Chelativorans sp. AA-79: one gene and its partner. The protein of the gene in region 1 interacts with the protein of each later gene in a pairwise test. Links are inferred from orthologs where the notes say so. Each region holds a gene or a part of one and is shown in the gene's direction. Other genes may lie near its edges. The genes, in order: rplK and PVE73_RS10720.

Region 1 (3,131 bases):
GCATCACCGAGTGATCCTGCAACATTCTCGACCTGAAGGGCGGCTTCGGCCGCCCTTTCTTTTTGCGGTTGATGCGTGCGACGACATTTTCCATATGAGAAGCTTCAGAGCAGGTGGACAGCGGCACAGAAGGCCAGAAATAGACTTGCAGGCAGTGCAAACAGGCTCTAGAAGGCGGGCTCGACACGGGCTTCAGAGCCTGGGAATAGGGGTATAGCTCAGTTGGTAGAGCGGCGGTCTCCAAAACCGCAGGTCGGGGGTTCGAGCCCCTCTGCCCCTGCCACTCTCCATTCCTGCCCAACCGCGATGCCGTCAAAAGGCACTTGCGCGTCGAGGGAATCGGAACTATGTAGGGCACAAGCAAACGGTGCGTGGAGCTGGGGAGCAGCTTTACGCGCCCTTGTCGTATGTGCAGAAATTGGTGATTCGTTTGATCCGATTCGCATCACGGCCGGGGCATAGCCGTCACAGGACCAGGGTTTTCCCTGGATGCTTCAACAAAAAAGAGCGATAGATGGCCTCTAGGACCACGAACCCTTTTATTTTTTTGCAGCAGGTGCGGTCGGAGACAGCGAAGGTGACCTGGCCTTCGCGTCGGGAGACGCTGATCTCGACCGCCATGGTGCTGGCTTTTGCTGCTTTGGCCGCGATCTTTTTCTTTGCCGCTGACCAGGTGATGGCGTGGGCAATCGAGCTGATCCTCGGGATCGGCGTCTGAAGTCGTCCGGCAGGGAAGGAGTTATTTTTAGATGGCGCGTTGGTATATCGTCCACGCTTATTCCAATTTCGAGAAGAAGGTCGCTGAATCGATCGAGGAGCAGGCACGCCAGAAGGGGCTTTCTGGCCTGATCGAGCAGGTGGTCGTGCCGACCGAGAAGGTCGTCGAGGTCCGCCGAGGCCGCAAGGTGGATGCCGAGCGCAAGTTTTTTCCGGGTTATGTGCTGGTCAAGGCCGATCTGACGGATGCCGTGTTCTCGATGATCAAGAACACGCCGAAGGTTACGGGCTTTCTGGGCGATGCCCGCCCGGTGCCGATCACGGAAGCCGAGGCCGAGCGCATCCTGACTCAGGTTCAGGAAGGCGTGGAGCGCCCCAAGCCCTCCGTTACTTTCGAGATCGGCGAGCAGGTGCGCGTGTCCGACGGCCCCTTCGCCTCCTTCAACGGCTTCGTGCAGGAGGTGGACGAGGAGCGCTCGCGCCTCAAGGTGGAGGTTTCGATCTTCGGGCGCGCCGTGCCCGTGGATCTGGAGTTCGGTCAGGTCGAGAAGTCCTGACCGGCTGTTCCGGTTTCCGGAGCAAACCGGTGGAAGGGGTTGGTCGCGTAGCCGGCGACCGTGGGCTCCGTACCACCAGACTGCAACCGCCGCGGCATTTCCCTCTGAAAAGGGGGCCGGCATGACGACAAGGCAGATGAGAGATGGCTAAGAAGATTGCAGGCCAGCTCAAGCTTCAGGTCCCCGCGGGGTCGGCGACGCCGTCGCCGCCGATCGGTCCTGCGCTTGGTCAGCGTGGCATCAACATCATGGAGTTCTGCAAGGCATTCAATGCGCAGAGCCAGGAGATGGAGAAGGGTTCGCCCATCCCGGTGGTCATCACCTACTACCAGGACAAGTCCTTCACCTTCACCATGAAGACCCCGCCGGTGAGCTACTTCCTGAAGAAGGCGGTGAACCTGAAGTCGGGATCGAAGGAGCCGGGCAAGCAGTCCGCCGGCCAGATCTCGCGCGACAAGGTGCGCGAGATCGCCGAGGCGAAGATGAAGGACCTGAATGCGAACGACGTGGATGCCGCCATGCGCATGGTGGAAGGTTCCGCCCGTTCCATGGGTCTCGAGGTGGTGGGGTAACGAGAGATGGCCAAGATTTCCAAGCGCGTGGCCAAGAGCCGCGAAAATCTCGACCGTAGCCGCTTCTATGCCCTCGAGGAGGCGGTGAAGGTGTTGAAGGAGCGGGCGACCGCCAAGTTCGACGAGACCATCGAAGTGGCGATGAATCTCGGCGTCGATCCGCGCCATGCCGATCAGATGGTGCGCGGCGTGGTCAACCTGCCGAACGGCACGGGCCGCTCGGTGCGTGTGGCCGTGTTCGCCAAGGGCGACAAGGCGGACGAGGCGAGGGCCGCCGGCGCCGATGTGGTCGGCGCGGAGGACTTGGTGGAGACCGTGCAGAAGGGCGAGATCAATTTCGACCGCTGCATCGCCACGCCGGACATGATGCCGTTGGTCGGCCGTCTCGGCAAGGTGCTCGGGCCACGCGGCCTGATGCCGAACCCGAAGGTCGGCACGGTGACGGCGGATGTGGCTGCCGCCGTGAAGGCTTCGAAGGGCGGCGCCGTCGAGTTCCGCGTGGAGAAGGCCGGCATCGTTCATGCCGGCGTGGGCAAGGCGTCCTTCGACGAGAAGGCGATCGCGGAGAACATCCGCGCGTTCGCCGATGCGGTCGTGAAGGCCAAGCCCGCGGGCGCCAAGGGCAACTACGTGAAGCGCGTCGCACTCACCTCGACCATGGGCCCGGGTCTCAAGATAGATACCTCGACCCTGGCGGTGTCTTAAGATTCGCGGGGAGGGACGTCCTCCCCGCCACATTCGGGCCGGAAACGGCCCGGATCCGGAGGGAAACCTCCGGACATCCTGTCCGAGATTGCAGGCGGCTCGCCTTAATTCTGATGAAGGGCCTGCATGAGACGGGTAAGACCCGGACAAAAGCTTGGGACATTCCCAGGCCGATGAACGGTTCGAACCGTGTTTGCCTTTTGTCTGATCGCCGGCTTGAAAACCGGCATGGCGAAAGGGGGCAGGATCCTCGAGCGTCGTTCGGGTGATCCCTAACCGGAAAGCCCGGCGGCAAAAGGCAACCCGGCGCAGCACTTCGCGTGAGGCGCCGTTAACTGGAGAAGGCAGTGGAAAGAGCGGAAAAGCGCGAATTCGTCACGAGCCTGAATCAGGTGTTCGAAAGCACCGGATCGGTCGTCGTGGCACACTATGCCGGTCTCACCGTCGCGCAGATGAACGACTTCCGGTCGAAGATGCGCGCGGCGGGCGGGAGCGTCAAGGTCGCGAAGAACCGTCTCGCCAAGATCGCTCTTCAGGGTACCAAGTCCGAAGGCATTCAGGCCCTTTTCGAGGGCCAGAC
Region 2 (3,103 bases), 760 kb from region 1 along the record:
ATGCTCTCGGCATGTCGCTCGAAATAGCTGAAGTCGCCCACCGTGACCTCACGCAGGATCACACGCTCTGCGATGGCTGTATAGCGGCCCAGCCGGCAGGACTTCAGTTCCGCCGTGGGATGGATGCGAGGCTCGGAATCGGTGAAGCGCAGATCGTCCATTGCGTTCCTGTATTCCCCAGCCCCGGCCCGGGCAAGATGCAGGCCCAACGCTTGCGACAGTTTGCATCTTTGCTTGGCCGCCCACGAGGACTATTCTCTGTCCATGAGATCGGCGCCCGTGAATTATCCGGTTCTGTTCAAGTTTGCCGCCGCAGGAATGTTGCTGGCGGGGATCGGCGGCCTTGGCGTTGCCATGTGGGTGGAAAATGGGGCAGCGCTCTTTCTTTCCCTCGCCGAAACCGGCCTTGCCTGGTGCTTTTAGCCCCGCCCCCGAGTTCCTACGCCTGGTGAACCCATGATGCGCTATATCCTGGTCGGCATTCTTGCCTTGATGGTTCTCGCCGTCGGCTTGCTCTCCTTCGAATGGTATCGCGGCCAGAACCAGGCCGTCGCTTTCGGCGCTCCCTTCGAACTCGTCGACGACAGTGGCCAGCCGATCACGGAGAAAGCATTCCAAGGCCGTCCAACCGCCCTGTTCTTCGGCTTCACCCATTGCCCTGACGTCTGCCCCACAACCCTTTTCGAAATGGAAGGCTGGCTGGATGAACTGGGTGAGGAAGGCGAGGACCTGCAGGCCTTCTTCATCACCGTCGACCCCGAGCGCGACACGCCGGAGGTGATGAAGACCTATCTCGGCAACTTTTCCGACCGGGTGACCGGCATCACCGGCGATCCCGAGAAGGTCGCCGCGATGGCCAAGGCCTTCCGCATCTATTCCCGCAAGGTCGAGCTCGAGGACGGAGACTACACCATGGACCACACCGCTTCGGTGATGCTGCTCGACCGGAACGGCGATTTCTTCGGTACGATTTCCTATGAGGAGAACGCCGAAACGGCTGTCGCGAAGCTGCGTCGGCTGATAAACGAAGGCTGACCCTCGGTTCGGCTCTGATGCCCCAGACACGTCTCTTTTTCCGCCTGAGCGGCCCGCGCGCGAAACACGCCTATTCGCTGCTGGAAAACGCCTTCGATGATGAAGGCCTCCCGCTTTCGATTATGGAGATCGACGAGGCTGAGGACCTGCACGAGATTTCCGTTTACGCTCCCGACGAGCCGGAACCGGTCGCCACGCGCATGCGGGACCTGCTTTCCCCGTTCCCGGTATCGGCGGAAATCGAATCGGAAGTGTTGCCGGACATCGATTGGGTTGCGCACGCGCTGGCCGGCTTGAAGGCCGTTCGCGCCGGCCGCTTCTTCGTGCACGGCTCCCACGAACGGGGCGAGGAGCACGCCGGCGAAATCCCGATCGAGATCGAGGCGAGCCTGGCCTTCGGCACCGGCCATCACGGCACCACCTCGGGCTGCCTCGAAATGATCAGCCGCCTTGTCCCGCGCGAGCGTCCGCACAACGCGCTCGATCTCGGTACCGGCAGCGCCGTGCTTGCCATCGCCATCGCACGGCTGGCGCATATTCCTGTGCTTGCCACCGATATCGATCCCGTGGCCGTGCGCGTCGCGCGCGGGAATGTGCGTCTCAACAGGGCCTCGGAATGGGTGGAGACGGTTGCCGCGCCGGGTTTCCATCATCCGGCTTTCGCAAAGAGGAAACCGTTCGACCTGATCGTGGCGAACATTCTTGCCCGCCCTCTGATGTCGCTGGCACCGGCCATGGCGGCCCACCTTGCGCCGGGCGGCTCGCTGATTCTATCGGGCATCCTCGCGCGCCAGCGCTGGCCGGTGATCGCCGCCTATGCCGGCCAGGGTTTCCGCCATGTCAGCACCCTCCACCGCGAGGAGTGGGTGACGATCCATATGAAGCGCTGAGCACAAAAAAGGCGGCCGGGTGGCCGCCTTCTCACCCCCGCAGGTGAAACTCAGTACGTGTAGGCAGCGCCCTTGCGCTGCAACTCGTCACGGTTATAGCCGTATGTCTTGAGCGTCTCGTCGTCGAGCATCAGGAGCGCGCCGTTGACGTAACGGGCGGCCTGCCGCTGCCGTGCAGCGATCAGCGCGTCCACCGCACTCCGGAAATACCCGCGCCGTTGAACTTGTGCCATGTGAAGTCTCCTTTGCACCCATTGGCAATCTGTCCTCCACGACAAGAAAGGTAAGCAGTGCTGACCCGTTCGACCAGCGCCCTTTGCGCATAACTGCCATTCATTTTTGCAGATGCGAAAGGGAATGATGCGATGCACAATGCCCTGATCTGAATGCGACGCCCGATCCGTTGCCTGCGCCGCCAAGGCCGTCTAGGGTCCCGCCATCTTCCTGCGACGAGGCGCAAGCAATGTTTCAGTCCTTCGACAGCAAGTCCGATCCCGCCCAGGCGAAACCGAGGATCGAGCGCCTGCGCGCGCAGATGGCCGCGGTGGGCATCGATATCCTTCTCGTCCCCCACAGCGACGAGTATCAGAGCGAATATCTTCCCCCGAGCGCGGAACGCCTTTCATGGCTCACCGGCTTTACCGGCTCGGCGGGCGCCGCCGTCATCCTGCGGGAAAGGGCCGTCCTGTTCGTGGACGGGCGCTATACGCTCCAGGCACGCGAGCAGACGGATCCCGCCCTGTTCGAGATCGACAGCCTGATCGAGAACCCGCCGCCCGAATGGCTGAAAGCGAACGCCTCCAGGGGTGCGCGCATCGGTTTCGATCCGTGGCTGCACACAATCGAAGAGGTGCGCGGACTGCGCAAGGCCGTGGAGAAGTTCGGCATCGAGCTCGTGCCGCTCGACCGCAACCTCGTGGATGCCATATGGGAGGACCGGCCCGCGCCTCCTGCCGAGCCCGTCCGCATCCACCCCCTGAAATTCGCGGGCGATCCGGCGGAGGAAAAGCTGAAGCGCATTTCCGGCAAGCTGGCGGATGAAGGCATCGACCACACGGTGCTGACCAACGCGGCATCGCTGGCCTGGGCCTTCAACATCCGCGGCGGCGACGTGGCGCATACGCCGCTCGCCCTCGGCTTTGCCATTCTGTCGGCGTCCGGCCGCCCGAAACTGTTCC

What was found.
Region 2: the proteins of rplK (region 1) and PVE73_RS10720 interact in binary tests that used the Escherichia coli proteins (3 or more experiments, as listed by UniProt). The link is inferred for Chelativorans sp. AA-79 from one-to-one orthologs.

The regions. Positions count from the first base shown.
Region 1 is NZ_CP120361.1:2,985,690-2,988,820, reverse strand. Bases 316-3,131 are described here. They hold rplK (50S ribosomal protein L11), read left to right. Parts: upstream 316-1,417; coding sequence 1,418-1,846; downstream 1,847-3,131. Other genes in these bases: rplJ (50S ribosomal protein L10), read left to right, coding at 2,899-3,131; rplA (50S ribosomal protein L1), read left to right, coding at 1,853-2,551; nusG (transcription termination/antitermination protein NusG), read left to right, coding at 750-1,274; secE (preprotein translocase subunit SecE), read left to right, coding at 515-718. Outside these bases: PVE73_RS14535 (hypothetical protein), read right to left, coding at 1-94. UniProt on the Escherichia coli protein: Forms part of the ribosomal stalk which helps the ribosome interact with GTP-bound translation factors.
Region 2 is NZ_CP120361.1:2,221,112-2,224,214, reverse strand. Bases 201-2,988 are described here. They hold PVE73_RS10720 (50S ribosomal protein L11 methyltransferase), read left to right. Parts: upstream 201-1,052; coding sequence 1,053-1,925; downstream 1,926-2,988. Other genes in these bases: PVE73_RS10710 (aminopeptidase P family protein), read left to right, coding at 2,389-2,988; PVE73_RS10715 (hypothetical protein), read right to left, coding at 1,976-2,158; PVE73_RS10725 (SCO family protein), read left to right, coding at 457-1,035; PVE73_RS10730 (hypothetical protein), read left to right, coding at 235-423. In the rest of the region: PVE73_RS10735 (DapH/DapD/GlmU-related protein), read right to left, coding at 1-161; more of PVE73_RS10710, read left to right, coding at 2,989-3,103. UniProt on the Escherichia coli protein: Methylates ribosomal protein L11.